Regions from separate parts of the Gordonibacter pamelaeae genome, predicted to be linked through region 3. Evidence: predicted binding sites of a transcription regulator. Region 3 holds the regulator's gene; each other region holds the start of a gene.
The links. Region 3 encodes HrcA, which represses chaperone genes, less so after heat shock. Its sites were predicted from a motif close to TNTTAGCANNCNNNNNNNNNGNNTGCTAANA; they were not measured.

Region 1 (5,275 bases), on a different contig from region 3:
CCCGCCGCCGCGCACGCCGGCGTGGCCCAGGTCGTAGTTCGTCAGCAAGAGCTCGGCGTCCCGCGCGATGCTGTCGCGCTTCCGCGGCTCCGGAACAACGCCCGAGCCCTGGGTGAACACGAGCTCGCCGTCCACCGCGTCCACATCGATGATCGACCCCGTGGACCACTTGCCCTCGAGGATCTCCTCGGACAGCGGGTCCTCCAGCAAGCGCTGGATGGCACGGCGCAGCGGGCGCGCGCCGAACGTGGCGTCGGTGCCCTCCTTGGCGATGAGCTTGCACGCCGTGTCGGTCAGGTTGATGGACATGTTCTGCGCGATAAGGCGCTCGCGCAAATCGGCCACCATGAGCTTCACGATCTCGGCGATCTGCTCGTCGTTCAGGCTCTTGAACACGATGATCTCGTCGATGCGGTTCAGGAACTCGGGACGGAACAGCTTCTTCATCTCGGACATGACGCGGCTCTTGATCTCCTTGTCGGAGAGGCCCGCGTGCTCCTCGGTGGAGAAGCCGAGCGTCGTCGGCTGCGCGATCTCGCGCGCGCCCACGTTCGACGTCATGATGATGACCGTGTTGCGGAAGTCAACCGTGCGGCCCTGCGCGTCCGTCAAGCGGCCCTCCTCCAAAATCTGGAGCAGGATGTTGAACACGTCGGGGTGCGCCTTCTCGATCTCGTCGAACAGCACCACCGAGTAGGGGCGCTGGCGCACGGCCTTCGTCAGCTGGCCGCCCTCGTCGAAGCCCACGTAGCCCGGAGGGCTGCCCACCAGGCGGCTCACGCTATGCTTCTCCATGTACTCGGACATGTCGAAGGACAGGAGCGCGTCCTCGGAGTTGAACAGGAACTCGGCCAGCGCCTTGGACAGCTCCGTCTTGCCCACGCCCGAGGGGCCCAGGAAGATGAACGAGCCGGCGGGGCGCTTCGGGTCCTTGAGGCCCGAGCGCGAGCGGCGGATGGCCTTCGAAAGCGCCGTCACGGCCTCTTCCTGGCCCACGACGCGCTCGTGCAGCACGCTCTCCATGCGCAGCAGCTTCTCGGTCTCGGCCTCGGTGAGGTTGGACACCGGCACGCCGGTGGTCATGGACACCACGTCGGCGATATCCTCCACCGTCACCTGCTGGATGGTCTTCTGGGCGTTCTCCTCCCAGTCCTTCTCGGCCTGGACGCGCTTGTCCTTGAGCTGGGCCTCCTCGTCGCGCAGCTGGGCGGCGCGCTCGAAGTCCTGGGCGGCGATGGCGCCGTCCTTCTCGGCGCGGAGCTTGCGCAGCTCCTCGTCCAGGTCGCGCAGCTCCTTCGGCAGCGTCATGTTGCGGATGCGCATGCGGGCGCCGGCCTCGTCGAGCACGTCGATGGCCTTGTCGGGCAGGAAGCGGTCCTGGATGTAGCGGTCGGCCAGCGTCACGGCCGCCTGCAGCGCCTCGTCGGTGAAGTGCACCTGGTGATGCGCCTCGTAGCGGTCGCGCAGGCCCTCCATGATGCGCAGCGCCTGCTCCTCGTTCGGCTCGCCCACGGTGATGGGCTGGAAGCGGCGCTCAAGCGCGGAGTCCTTCTCAAGGTGCTTGCGGTACTCGTCGATGGTGGTGGCGCCGATCACCTGGATCTCGCCGCGGGACAGCGGCGGCTTCAGGATGGCGGCGGCATCGATGGAACCCTCGGCCGAGCCCGCGCCGATGAGCGTGTGCATCTCGTCGATGAACAGGATGATGTCGCCCGCGTCCATGACCTCCTTGATGCACTTCTTCAGACGCTCCTCGAACTCGCCGCGGTACTTGGACCCGGCCACGAGCGCGCTCACGTCGAGCGTGAACAGGCGCTTGTCGCGCAGGATGTCCGGCACCTGGTTCGACACGATGAGCTGCGCCAGGCCCTCGGCCACGGCGGTCTTGCCCACGCCCGGCTCGCCGATGAGCAGCGGGTTGTTCTTCTGGCGGCGGCTGAGCACCTGCATGACGCGCTCGATCTCGCCCGCACGGCCGATGACCGGGTCGAGCTTGCCGTCGCGCGCCTTCTGCGTGAGGTCGGTGCCGAACTCCTTGAGCACGCTGTCGGAGCCTTGGCCCTGGGGGTCGAACGCGTTGCGCCCGGCGTAGACGGGGCTCTGCCCCACCAGGTCGTTGAGCGCGCTGCGGATGTCGTCGCCGGAGACGCCCAGGCGCGTGAGCACCTCGAGCGCCGTGCCGTCGCCCTCGCGCACGATGCCGAGCAGCAGGTGCTCGGTGGAGATATAGGATTGGCCCATCTGCATGGCCTCGCGCAGGCTGTTCTCCAGCACGCGCTTGACGCGCGGGGTGAACGACAGGTGGCCGGACACGTCGGTGTCCTCGTCGATGGCGACCATCTGGCGGATGGCCTGCACCACGGCGTCGTACTTCACGCCCTTGCGGTCGAGGGCTTGGGCGGCCAGGCCGTCCTTCTCTTGTATGAGGCCGAGCAGGATGTGCTCGGTGCCCACGTAGGGCTGATGGAGCGAGCGGGCCTCGTCCTGCGCCAGGACGAGCACCTTGCGCGCTTTGTCCGTAAACTTCTCAAATGACATGCTAGCCTCTATTCTCGCAGAGTCTATCGTATGGTTCCGTGCCATCTTAGCACTCTTGTATTGAGAGTGCCAATGCCGCATATAGCCGCACACGCTCGCTCCACAAGCGCAGGCGGCGGCGACCCGTCCATCCTATCACGACCTCTCCCGGCACGCCGCCGTGCCTCCCGATGCCTCCAAAAGTGCGCACGTCTGACGAGGTTCTGACACGTGCGCGAAAAAGGCCGCCCGCGCGACGGTGCGCGGGCGGCCTTCGATGCGGTCGGTTCTGCGGACGCGCTAGTACAGCTTCGCGCCGGCGGGGATGCGGTCGTCCACCATCAGCAGGTTCAGGCGCTCCTCGGGCTCGCCGTCCTCGCCGGGCTCCTCGTGGATGGCCGAGAGCAGCATGCCGCACGATTCGATGCCCATCATCTTGCGCGGCGGCAGGTTGGTGATGGCGATGAGCGTGCGGCCTGCCAGCTCCTCCGGCTCGTAGTAGGCGTGGATGCCGGACAGGATCACGCGGTCGACGCCCGTGCCGTCGTCGAGCGTGAACTGCAAGAGCTTCTTGGACTTGGGCACGGCGACGCACTCCTTCACCTTCACGGCGCGGAAGTCCGACTTGCTGAACGTGTCGAAGTCCACCTCGTCCTCGAACAGGGGCTCGACGACCACCTTCGAGAAGTCGATGGGGGCAGGGGTCTCGGCGGAAGCTGTCGGCGCAGCGGCGGCAGTGGCAGCCTGCGCCGCGACACGCGGGTGACCGCCGGCTGGCGTCTCATCCCTCATGTGAGGAAAAAGCAGCACGTCGCGGATGGACGGCGCGTCGGTGAGCAGCATGGCCAAGCGGTCGATGCCGATGCCGCAGCCGCCCGCCGGGGGCATGCCGTACTCCAGGGCGCGCACGTAGTCGTCGTCGTAGCCCATGGCCTCGTCGTCGCCCAGGTCCTTCGCCTCCACCTGCTTGCGGAAGCGCTCGGCCTGGTCGATGGGGTCGTTCAGCTCGCCGAAGGCGTTGGCGTACTCGTGCCCGCAGATGAACAGCTCGAAGCGCTCGGTAAGCTCGGGCTCGCCGGCCTTCTTCTTGGCGAGCGGGGACACCTCCAGGGGATGCTCGGTCACGAACGTCGGCTGGATGAGCTTCTCCTCGGCCACGGCCTCGAATATCTCGGCGATGAGCTTGCCCTTGCCCCACGCGTCCTCCGCGTGGCCGCCGTTGCGCTCGAGGATGGCCACCAGCTCGTCGCGGGTGCGCGCGAAGCTCACGTCCTCGCCCGCGCCCTCGCTGGCCAGCTCGATCATCGTGGCGCGGCGCCACGTGCCGCCGAGATCGACCTGCTGGCCCTGGTACTCCACCTGCGTGGTGCCGCACGCGGCCATCGCCGCGGCCTGCACGACGCCCTGCGTGAGCTCCATCATGCCCTCGAGGTCGCTGAACGCCTGGTAGAACTCCATGGTGGTGAACTCGGGGTTGTGGTAGGGGTCCATGCCCTCGTTGCGGAACTGGCGGCCGATCTCGAACACCTTCTCGAAGCCGCCCACGATGAGGCGCTTCAGGTGCAGCTCGGTGGCGATGCGCAGATAGAAGTCCTTGTCGAGCGCGTTGTGGTGCGTGACGAAGGGCCGCGCGTTCGCGCCGCCGAGGATGGGATGCAGGATGGGCGTCTCCACCTCGTAGTAGCCGTGATCCTCCATGTAGCGGCGGATGGCGGCCACGATCTTGAAGCGCTTCTCGAACGTGCTTTTCACCTCGGGGTTCATGACGAGGTCCACGTAGCGCTGGCGGTAACGGGTCTCCTTGTCGGCCAGGCCGTGGAACTTCTCGGGCAAGGGGCGTAGGCTCTTGGACAGAAGCTCGAACGAGTCCACGGCCACGGACAGCTGGCCGCGCTTCGTGCGCATCATCGTGCCGCGCACGCCGATCCAGTCGCCCACGTCGAGATCCTTGAGCTCGGCGAAGGCGTCCTCGCCCAGCGCGTTGATGCGGCAGAACAGCTGCATGTCGCCCGAAGAATCGCGCAGCTCGAGGAAGGCGAGCTTGCCCTGGTCGCGCTTGGCCATGATGCGGCCGGCCACCTTCACCTCGTCTGAGGTGGACGCGCCGTCCTCCAGGCCCTCGTACTGGGCGGCCAGGTCAGCCAGGTGGTGCGAGTACGCGAATGCGTGCCCGTACGGGTCGCGTCCCGCCGCGATGAGCGCCTCGCGCTTCGCGCGGCGCACCGCGATGGGATCGTCCTCGACGACCTGCCCGTTGCCCGTCGTGTCGTTGGTGTCGCTCATAGTTCGGTGCCCCTCAATCTCGTCCAGCTCGCAGAGCGGGCTCGCCCGCACGGGCCGAGCCCTTCGCGCGAAGCGCGAAAACCAACCGCGCAGGTTGGCGTAGTAAGTCAGCGAGGCCCGCCCTCGTGCCCGAGATTCGGGGGATGGCGCGGGCGCCGCGTACCTTGGGTACGCAAGCCCGCGGCATCGCGCGAAGATCGGGTGCGAGGGCGGTCCGCAGCGTCGGCGAGTTCCGGCGGCCGTCAGGCCGACGGAACTTCCTAATGCTCGATCTTCAGAATAACCATGGAGATGTCGCGGCCGGTCGGGCCCGTGGTCTCCACTTTGTCGCCCTTCTTGTGGCCCAGCAGCGCAGCGCCCACCGGCGACTCGTTGCTGATCTTGCCGGCGGCCGCATCGCTCTCGGCGCCTCCCACGATGGTGAACACGCGCTCCTTGCCGCCCATGTCAACCGTGACCATGGAGCCGATGTTCA
Region 2 (5,275 bases), on a different contig from region 3:
TCCCCGATGCGGATTGGAACCTCGATCCCGCCCAGGGCGTTCCGAACCTGCGCGGCGGCATCCATGCCCGCGTGAGGGCGAAGTAGCGGGCGGGCGTCGCTCGCTACTTCGCCCCAGCTGCTCGCGCGCCCCCTAGCGGCGGCGTGCGAACGCCTCGAGCACGAGCTGCGCGCGGGTGCCGATGGGCGTGTCGTTCTCGGCGAGGAAGCGCGGGACGTCGGCGATGGGCAGCAGGAACGGCTCGATGAGCTCGGCCGGCTCGGGTTGCGCGTCGGCCACGCGTTCCACCTGCGCGAACACCACCTGCACCGTCTCGTCGGTGAGGCCGGTGGACGAGAAGCCCGCCTGCGGCAGGGGGTCGAGCGCCGCGGCGCCCAAGTCGGCGCGCAGCGCGTAGCCCGTCTCCTCGCGCAGCTCGCGGTCCACGGCTGCCGCCAGGTCCTCGCCCGGGTCCACGAGCCCGGCGGGGAACGCGATGCACCAGCTGTTCAACGGATAGCGGAACTCGCGGATGAGCAGCAGCCGGCCGTCGGGCGTCTGCGGCACGATGCACACGGCGTCGGATGCCGCGCTCTCGCCGCGCGCGTGCGCCTCCAGCTCGGCGCGGTACGCCTCCGGCCCCTTGCGCGAGGCGCTCTCGTACTCATAGGTCGAGCCGTCGGGCATCGTGTACGTCAGCACGTACTTCTTTATCCAGCCGTCGGATACTTGGCGCAGGCCGGCGAACGTGGGCGTGGGCGAAGCGGCGCTGGCGGTGGGGGCATTTGTGGCGCTGGCGGCTGCGCTGGTGGTGCCGTCGATAGTGGGGGCGGCTGGGGAGTCGCTGGTGGTCTCGGGCATGGGGTTGCTCCTTCTCGGTAGCTTGACGTGCCGTCCCTCCGCGTTTCCGGGAGCAGGCGCCGATGTTTCACGTGAAACATTCGTTCGTGCTGTCGCGTTGCTCGCGGTGCGCGGGACGACGGGTCGCGGTTGCGGCTAGAAGTCGAACACGTCGCCCACGTTCGCGGCCAGGCAGAGGTCGGCCTGGCGGTCGCGCGGGGTGGGGGTGCGGTTCACGATGACCAGGTGGTCGCCCTGGAAGAAGTCGATGAGGCCCGCGGCTGGGTACACGGCGAGCGACGTGCCCGCCACCACCAGGAGGTCGGCACGGGCGATGGCGTCGACGGATGCCTGGAGCGTGTGCTCGTCGAGCGCTTCCTCGTACAGCACGACATCGGGTTTCACGATGCCGCCGCACGCGGGGCAGCGCGGAACGCCGTCGGCGGCCTCGTCGCGCAGGCGCAGCAGCTCGTCCACCGGGTACGCCGCGCCGCAATCCATGCAGAAGTTCCGCAGCACGCTGCCGTGCAGCTCCAGCACGCGCTCGCTGCCGGCCTTCTGGTGCAGGCCGTCGATGTTCTGCGTGACCACGGCGGACAAGGTGCCCGCCTGCTCCAGCTCCGCCAGCTTCCGGTGCGCGCGGTTCGGCTGGGCGTCCAGCGCGAGCATGCGGTCGCTGTAGAAGGCGAAGAACTCCGCCGGATGCGCGTCGAAGAAGCTGCGCGAGATCATCTGCTCGGGCGGATGGGGGTACTTCTGCGCGTACAGCCCGTCAGGGCTGCGGAAGTCGGGGATGCCGCTCTCGGTGGACACGCCCGCCCCGCCGAAGAACACCATGCGCCCCGGCTTCGTCTCGTCCACCCAGTTCCGGAACGCCTCGATCCCGCGCCGCGCCTCGTCGTCCATGGTCCCTCCTCGATAGTGCTGCGAATGGCTTGCGTCCCATCATAGCAGGAAGGCGACCTCGCGGTCGCCTTCCCTTGGTGCGCCGAGCATGCGCACTGGCTGTTGTGCCTCGTAAGGCTAGCCCTCGATGGCGATGGTCTTCTTCTCCTCGAGCTTCGGCTGCTCCTGCTTCTTCGGCACGGCGATCTTCAGCACGCCGTCCTCGAACTTCGCCTTGATGTCGTCTTCCTCCACGTCGTCGCCCACGTAGAACGTGCGGCTGCACTTGCCGCTGAAGCGCTCCTTGCGCACGTAGGTGCCCTGCTCGTCCTTGTCCTCGGACTCGCCCTGCGTCTGCGCGTTGATAGTGAGGTAGCCGTCCTTCAGCTCGGCCTGCACGTCGTCCTTCTTGAAGCCCGGCAGGTCGATGGTCAGCTCGTAGCCGCCGTCCGTCTCCTTGATGTCGGTGCGCATGAGCGTGGGCGACATCTTCTGCATCGCCTGCATCGGGGCCGAGGCCGCGTTGAAGAACGCGTCGAACGGGTCGGTCATCAGCTCGCTAAGCAGGTTGCGGTTCCTCCGCATGGGTACCATCATGGCCATACTAATCACTCTCCTACGTGTCGTGCGAGGCTTGGGCTCTCTCCGACGGCGCGTCCGGCTTGTTGGCCGGCCTGGGTCGATTGAGAAAACCTAAGCCTCTTTCTGTGCGGTTTTCTCTGTACATGACTGTTATAAAACGTTGTATTAGCACTGTCAAGCAACGAGTGCTAAAAGTTACGGTTTCGTCAACTTCCGAGGGCGAAAGCGAAGGCGCCCGCAACCCTCGTCCCAGAATAGCCCCCGTCGCGCCGACCTTCCCGCCCGCCCGTCCGGAACCCCCAAAGCGAAACCCCTTCGCCACAACCCTGTCATGCGGAAGCTCCCTTGGGATGATAGAGAAGGATAGGAGACGGGGTTGCCGGTCTTGTTTCAGCAAGAACTGGTTCCTTGGACGGTTCGGGCTTCAGCGGGCATCCGACTGCCGAAGATGAATGTGGAATGCAGGTATGGATGTGCTCAAGATATCGATATAAGTGGCATGCGCTTTGGTTTTTTGCTATCATGCAAGACGAGCCGCAGGGAGCTGTTGACTCCCCACGGCTCTCGAATCGCTTCGGCGGTTTGGTTTCTTTTACTGCTCCTTGCCCTTACGGACGGGGAGCCTTTCTATTATAGCCGCAGCTAGGTGCACTGCGCTGGCGATCAGCTCAAGGATTGCCGTAAGCAAAACCAAATCGGTCATGGTTGCCACCTCCTTCCCGTTTCGCCCCTGCAAGAGGGGATAAGGTTGGAGAGGGATGTGGCACCGCGCCGCCTCTGCGCTCCGTTCCCCCATCCTACTGCCGCAACCTTGCCGGGCGACCGCAATATCGCCGTCGGGGAGTCGCCCCGATCTTGCCCGGATCTTGCGAATCCGCCGCGCGGGCCTTGCCGGTATCTTGCCTATCCGCCATGTACACCTTGCCGTTTTCTTGCACGCCTCTGGCGCGGTTGCCGCTTGGTGCGTCGACGCCCTTGCGGCCGTAGGCGAAACGAGGCCCCGCTGCCGTTGCGGCGAGTGGTTTCGGCCGTGTACCCCCTCATCGGCAACGGGCGGCTGCTTCTTCGGAGGGCGGATTCCCCTATGTGCCTCTCCCTTTCCAATTAAACCTTTCACCAGCCAAAACGTAAAAATGCCCCCACGGGGGTAATGGTCGGTTGTCCCGCTGGCCTGCATGATGTGGCCGAAGGGTTTCACCGATCGAACCAAAAAAAGGAGAAGGAGGAGGACATGGTCGACAAGGAAAGCGCCAACGGCGCGAGCGGGGCTCCGAATGCCCCGGCTGCTCCCGGTGCCGACAGCGCCCCGGGCGCCTCGGGAGCCCCTGGCACCCCGGCTGCCGGTACCTCGCAGGAAGCCGATCCCGCCGCCCCTGCGCCGAAGCGCGTGCGGCGTGGGGCCATCGTGGCCGCCGTCATCGTGGCGGTGGTGCTGGTGGCCGGCATCGGGGCATGGGTGTGGCACGAGCAGCCGAGTTTCTGCAACGCCATCTGCCACAGCCCGATGGACAAGTACGTGGAGACGTACGGCGCGGGCGACCCGGGCATGTTGGTCACGCAGCACGCGGCGGCCGGCGACACGTGCCTGAGCTGCCATGAGGCCGAATTCGCCACGCAGGTGTCCGAGGCAATGGCATGGGTGTCGGACAGCTATCCGATGGACGAGGCCACGGGCATGCTGGCCACGGGCAAGGAGTTCGCCACCGAGGAGTTCTGCGCGCGCAGCGGCTGCCACAGCATGGACGAGGTGGTTGCCGGCACCTGGGGCTTCGAGGGCAACGACGAGAAGTACAACCCGCATTCCAGCCACCAGGACTATGCGCTTGAGTGCGGCGACTGCCACAAGGTGCACGAGAAGAGCACGCTCGTGTGCAACGAATGCCATGCGTTGACCGCGCCCGAGGGATGGGAGGCCCCTAATGAGTAACGAGCGCAGCGGACTCTCGCGCCGCAGCTTCCTCAAGGGAGCAGGCATTACCGCGCTGGGCGCCGCAGCGGCGGGCGCGCTGGCCGGGTGCGGCAACGGCTATGCTGTCGATGCCGCCGCAGCTCCGGCCAACGCGCGCGTCGGGGAGGCGGGCACGCCTTCCTGGCTTGGCTTGGCGCCCGAGGTGCCCGAGGCCGACATCGTCGAAACGCTGGACGTGGAGGTGCTGGTGGTGGGCTGTCGCACGGGCGGGCTGCCGGCCATCATCTCCGCTGCCGAGAACGGCGCGCGCGTGCTGGGCATCGACCGCGTGTCCAAGGTGGCGAACCCGCGCGAGGATATCGGCGCCATCGACTCCGCCCTGCAGAAGGCGTCGTTCGCAGAGTACTCCCAGTTCGAGATCGACAAGATGGAGGCCGTGGAGGACATCGTCCGCTATGCCAACGGCTTCATCAACTACGACCTGGTGAAGCTGTGGGCGAACGAATCCGGCCCTATGCTGGACTGGATCACCGGCATCGTGGAGCGCGACGGCCGCATGGTCATGAACTTCGAGGGATCCATCGGCACGACGGGACAGGGTGCGCGCGACAAGGCGTGGGCCACCGGCCATAGTCCTGCGAAGACCGCGCTTTCCAAGGACGACAAGAGCTTCAGCTTCGGCGTATCGCTCATGGAATACGCGCAGGAGAAGGGCGCCGAGTTCCGTTGGAACACCGAGCTGGTGAAGTGCGAGCAGGACGGCTCCGGCCGCGTGACCGGCGTAATCGCCCGCGATGTCAACGACCGCCACTACCTGCGCATCAACGCCAGCAAGGGCGTCATCCTGTCCACGGGCGGCTACGGCAACAACCTTGAGATGATGGAGGCGCGCCAGCCGTGGAACCAGGCGCTGCGCATCGCGGCTCCCGGCAAGGGCGGCAACCCCACGGGCGACGGGATCAAGGCGGCTCTGTGGGCAGGCGGCCAGATGGACCCGCTCGGCGCGGCATGTACGTTCAACCGCGCGTGCTGCAAGCCCGACCAGACGGCCGGCAACGGCACAGTGGGCGAGTGGTTCTG
Region 3 (5,275 bases):
TGCGCAGGATGGACGGGCCGAGCGACACGAGCGAGGAGCGGGGGTTGCAGGCCAGCAGCGCCTCCACCTCGCGCTCGGCCAAGCCGCCCTCGGGGCCCACGACCACGGCCACGCGGGCGCCCTGCGCCGCCCGGCCGCCGCCGAGCGCGCGGTCGAGCGCGACGTCGAGCCGCGACGCGCCGGGAGCCTCCTCCCAGCACACGAGCAGGGCGTCCGCGTCGGCGAGCAGCGCGCACGCCTCCCGCAGGCCCGCCGGCTCGCGCACGTCGGGAACAGCCGGCTGCCCCGACTGCATGGCCGCGCTCTTCGCGATGGCGCGCCAGCGATCGGCCTTCGCCGCCGCCTTCTTCGCGTCAAGCCGCACAACGGAGCGCTCGCACGCCAGCGGCACGAACGCCGCCACGCCCAGCTCGGTGGCGTGGCGGATGACCGTCTCCATCTTGTCGCCCTTGGCCAGGCCCTGCACGAGCACGACCGACGGCCCCGCGTCCGCGCGCTCGAAGCGCTGCGCGATGCGCACGACCGGGAGCGCGTCGTCGAAGGCGACGATCTCGCACGCGAAGTAGTCGAGGGCGGCGTCCACCACCGCGATGCGCTCGCCCGGCGCCAGCCGGAGTACGCGCGCATGCTTCGCGTCGTCGGCCGCGAGGCGCAGCGGGAAGGGCCCGCCGACCTCGTCGGCGAGCACCTGCTCGTCAAGGTAGAAATGCTGCAGGGACATCGCTTGCCCGCTAGTTGAAGGCGTCGCGCAGCTTCTGCAGGGGCGTGCGCTCGTCGGAAACGTCCTCGCCCAGCTCCTCGGCCAGCTGCTCCAACAGCTCGCGCTGCCTCTTCGTGAGCTTCTTCGGCACCACCACGTTCACGTGCACGAACATGTCGCCGCGCGCGTCGCTGCGGAACTTCGGCATGCCGAAGCCCTTCACGCGCACCACCTGCTCGTTCTGGCAGCCCTCGGGGATGCGCACCTGCACCTTCTCGACCTCGAAGATGCCGTCGATCTCGATCTCCGCGCCGAGGGCGGCCTGCACGATGGACACGTTCGCACGCGCGTGCAGGTGGTCGCCGTCGCGCTCGAAGAACTCGTGCGGCTGGATGCGCACCGTGACGATGAGGTCGCCCGGCGCCGCGCCCTGCATGCCCGCCTCGCCGAAGCCGGACAGGCGCAGCTGCTGCGAGTCGCGGATGCCCACCGGCACCTCCACGGTCACGCGCTGGCGGTCGGGCACGCGGCCCTGCCCCTCGCACTCCGGGCACGGGTTCTCCACCGAGCGGCCCGTGCCGTTGCAGGTCTTGCACGTGGTGGCCGTCTGCATGTCGCCCAGAAACGTATGCTGCACCGAGACCACGCGGCCCTGGCCGCCGCAGTCCGGGCAGGTGATCTCGCGCCCGTCGGGGCCGAGGCCCGTGCCGTCGCAGTCGGGGCACGGCGCCAGGCGGTCGTAGACGATCTCCTTCTTGGCGCCCGCGGCCACCTCCTCCAGCGTGACGCGCAGGCCCACGCCCATGTCGCGGCCCTCGCGGCGCTGCTGCTGCCGCCCGCCCGCGGCGCCGCCGAAGAACGAGCTGAAGATGTCGCCCATGCCGAAGCCGCCGCCGAACAGGTCCTCGAAGTCCACGTAGCCGCCGCCCCCGTAGGGGCTGCCGCCGCCCGCGGCGCCCGGTATGGTGCCGAAGCGGTCGTACTGGGCGCGCTTGCCCGGGTCGCTCAGCACGTCGTACGCCTCGTTCAGCTCCTTGAACTGGTCCTCGGCGTCGGGCGCCTTGTTCACGTCGGGGTGAAGCTCGCGCGCGCGGCGTCGGAACGCCTTCTTGATCTCGTCCTCCGTGGCGTTCTTGGAAACGCCCAGAACCTCGTACAGATCCTTGGCCATTGCTCTTGCAGTACCTTCCTCGTTTGACGGCGCCCCCTCGTGCTGGCGCCGTGCAAGCCCTATACGTCCTGAAGCGCCGCGCTCGCGATGCGCACCGCCCGCAATACCTTAGAATAGTCCATGCGCGTGGGCCCGATGACGGCCACGACGCCGGCCGATTCCCCGCGCCCGTAGCGGCTGGCCACCACGGACACGCCCGCCAGCTCCGCCGCGTCGTTCTCGCGCCCGATGCGCACGCTGGGCGTGCCGTCGCCCTGGCGCACGGCATCGTCCAGGATATGCAGCATGACCGTGTCGTCCTCGAGCACCTGCATGACGGGCAGCAGCGCCTGCGACTGGCTGAACTCCGGCTTCGTCAGAAGCGAGCTCACGCCCAGCCGGTGGGCGCGCGACAGCTCGCTCTCCTGCAAACACGACAGCACCTCGTCGAGCGCCATGCGCACGAGCGGGTCGCGGAACGCCTCGGCCATGCCCTGGCCCAGGCCGTCCTCGATCTGCTGGAGCGACTTGCCCGTGAACACGTCGCCCAGAAACGCCTGCACGCGCGCCAGCTCGTCCGAGGACACCTCCTCGGCGAACTCCATCTGGCGGTTGAACACCTGGCCGTCCTCGGTGACGAGCACCACGAGCGCGCGGTACGCGTTGAGCGAGATGAGCGAGAGCTGCTTGATGTGCAGGTTCAGCACCGACGGCGCCAGCACGATGGAGAGGCAGTCGGTGAGGCGCGTGAGGGCCGACGACGTCTGCTCGAGCAGCGCATCGAGCTCGCTCGCGCTGCGGCGCAGCTCGTCCACGACGGGGCGGTAGCGCTCGTCCTCGCCCGTGAAGTCGGCGGCCAGCAGGTTGTCCACGAACGCGCGGTAGCCGTGGTCGGTGGGGATGCGCCCGGCCGAGGTGTGGGGCTGCGTGATGTAGCCGCCGTCCTCGAGCACCGAAAGCTCGTTGCGCACGGTGGCCGGGCTCACGCCCAGCTGGTAGCGCTCCGTCAGCGTGCGCGAACCCACCGGCAGGGCGCGCGCGACGTATTCCTCGATGAGCGCGGCCAGCACCCGCTGCCTGCGATCGGATAGCACGCCTCTCCACCTTCCTCTCTCTCGCCCGTCGGCTTTCCCCGAACCCGAACCATAGTAACGCATCATATTAGCAGCCGAAAGCCGAGAGTGCTAACAACAGCGGGAAATTATGGAGAAACTTGACGGTTACTGCATAGGAGGAGCGCGTGCGCCGGTTCCCTATGCCAAGTCGAACAGCCTCCCGTAGAGCTCGTTGCCGCAGAGCCAGCCGCGGTCGGTGGGGCGCCAGCGCCCGTCCGCGTGCGCCACGAGGCCCTCCCCTTCCAGTTCCGCGAGCACGGCGGGGGCGTCGGGCAGCAGGACGGCGGCGGCCTCCACCAGCTCGTCGGGCACGCCGCAGGTCATGCGCATGCCGAGCATGAGGTCCTCGGCGGCCATGCCGCGCGCGTCCATGTCGTCGGTCACCCGCCCGTCCTGCACGCGCATGCGGCGCTCAGCGTTCTGGGTCATCGTGGCCGCCGAGCGGCCGAGCCCCAGGTACGGCACGCCCGTCCAGTAGGCGATGTTGTGGCGGCATTCGAAGCCGGGGCGGGCGTAGCTCGCCACCTCGTAGCGCTCGTAGCCGGCCTCGGCCAGCACGCGCGCGGCGATTTCCATGTGCGCGGCCTCCACGTCGTCGTCGGGCTCCTCCATGTCCCCGGCGAGCACGGCGGCGTCGAAGGGCGTGTGCGCCTCGATGGTCAGCGGGTACACGCTCACGTGCGCCGCGCCGAGCGCCGCCGCCTCGCGCACGCTCGCCTCGAAGCTCTCGGCGCCCTGGCCGGGGATGCCGCACATGAGGTCCACGCTCACGTTCTCGAAGCGCGTATGCGCCGCCTCGATGGCGCGGCGCGCGTCATCGGCCGAATGGGCGCGCCCGAGCACGGCCAGCACCTCGTCGTCGAAGCTCTGCACGCCGATGGACAGGCGGTTCACGCCGAGCGCCCACACGTCGCGCACCATGCGCTCCGTCAGGCTCTCGGGGTTCGCCTCCATCGTGCACTCCACCTCGGGCGTGAGGTGCATCGACAGCGACAGCGTGTACAGCAGCATGGACAGACGCGCCAGGCCGATATGGCTCGGCGTCCCGCCGCCCAAGTAAACCGTCTCGAGCGCGCCGAGCTCGCCCTCCTTCGCCTTGCGGCGGATCTGGAGGCAGAGGTCCTCCACGTACGCGTCGATCTCCGGCGCATCGGCCGGCACCGCCGACGTCGCGAAGTCGCAGTACCCGCACCGCCTCACGCAGAACGGCAGGTGCAGGTACAGGGCGCGGTAAGGGTCGTGCGGCATGGTCTAGCCTTCCTGTTCATGCCCGCCCAAAAAGGCGAGCAGCTCGTCGAACACGCGGTCGAAGTCCTCCACGGACACGCAGGCGTTGATCTTCGCGCGCGCCGCGGCGGCGCCCGGCAGGCCCGCCAGGTACCACATGGCGTGCTTGCGCATGCGCACGATGTTCTTCCCCTCGCGCCGCGCGAGCAGGCGCGCGTGGCGGCGCGCCATGGCGATGCGCTCGCGGGCATCGGGGGCCGGCGGCTCGGGCACGCCCGCGAGCGCGGCCTTGGCCTGGGCGAACACCCAGGGGTTGCCCTCCGCGCCGCGGGCGATCATCACGGCGTCGCAACCGGTGCGCGCCGTGAGCGCCACGGCGTCGGCGCCCGAGCGCACGTCGCCGTTGCCGATGACGGGCACGTCCACGGCCTCCTTCACGCGCGCGACGACGTCCCAGTCGGCGCTGCCGCGGTAGAGCTGCTCGGCGAAGCGGCCGTGCACCGCGACGGCGCACGCGCCCGCATCCTCCATGCGCCGCGCGAAGTCCGGCGCCGTCTCCGCGCCCATCGCCCAGCCGCGGCGGAACTTCACGGTCACGGGATGCGCGACCGCCGCGCGGATCGCCCGCACGATGGAGGCCGCGAGCTCCGGCTCCCTCATGAGCGCCGAGCCGTCGCCCTTCGACACGATCTTGCGCGCGGGGCATCCCATGTTGACGTCCAGGTACGCCAGCAACTCCCCCATCTCCTGCTCGATCCAGACGGCTTGCGCGGCCATGGTGTCGGGCTCGTGGCCGAACAGCTGGACGGCCACCTGGTCCTCGCCGGGCGCGAGGGCAAGCAGATGGCGCGTCTTCTCGTTGGCGTAGGAGAGCCCCTTCGCCGAGACCATCTCGGTGAAGGCGAGGTCGGCCCCCTGCTCGCGGCAGAGCGCCCGGAACGCCTCGTCGCTCACGCCCGCCATGGGCGCGAGGAGGAGGCGGTGCTTTTGGAAGAACTCGTGCATATTCTGCTTCCTTTGCACGCGTTTTCGTCACGACAGGTCAAAAAACGCGCGGTTTGGCAATTACGGTCGAGCGGTGAA

Region 1: the regulator HrcA is predicted to act here: its motif matches at 2,583-2,613, upstream of C1877_RS09665 (ATP-dependent Clp protease ATP-binding subunit).
Region 2: the regulator HrcA is predicted to act here: its motif matches at 2,450-2,480, upstream of C1877_RS01050 (Hsp20/alpha crystallin family protein).

The regions. Positions count from the first base shown of each region.
Region 1 is NZ_PPTS01000005.1:254,382-259,656, reverse strand. Features, by position in the region: gene C1877_RS09665 (ATP-dependent Clp protease ATP-binding subunit) at 1-2,538, opposite strand, end outside; gene lysS (lysine--tRNA ligase) at 2,818-4,800, opposite strand; gene greA (transcription elongation factor GreA) at 5,061-5,275, opposite strand, start outside.
Region 2 is NZ_PPTS01000001.1:242,090-247,364, forward strand. Features, by position in the region: gene C1877_RS01035 (molybdopterin-containing oxidoreductase family protein) at 1-86, shown strand, start outside; gene C1877_RS01040 (NUDIX hydrolase) at 133-840, opposite strand; gene C1877_RS01045 (NAD-dependent protein deacylase) at 976-1,725, opposite strand; gene C1877_RS01050 (Hsp20/alpha crystallin family protein) at 1,843-2,307, opposite strand; gene C1877_RS01055 (cytochrome c3 family protein) at 3,518-4,213, shown strand; gene C1877_RS01060 (FAD-dependent oxidoreductase) at 4,206-5,275, shown strand, end outside.
Region 3 is NZ_PPTS01000003.1:412,895-418,169, reverse strand. Features, by position in the region: gene C1877_RS06885 (RsmE family RNA methyltransferase) at 1-721, opposite strand, end outside; gene dnaJ (molecular chaperone DnaJ) at 732-1,871, opposite strand; gene hrcA (heat-inducible transcriptional repressor HrcA) at 1,931-2,944, opposite strand; gene hemW (radical SAM family heme chaperone HemW) at 3,104-4,213, opposite strand; gene dusB (tRNA dihydrouridine synthase DusB) at 4,217-5,197, opposite strand.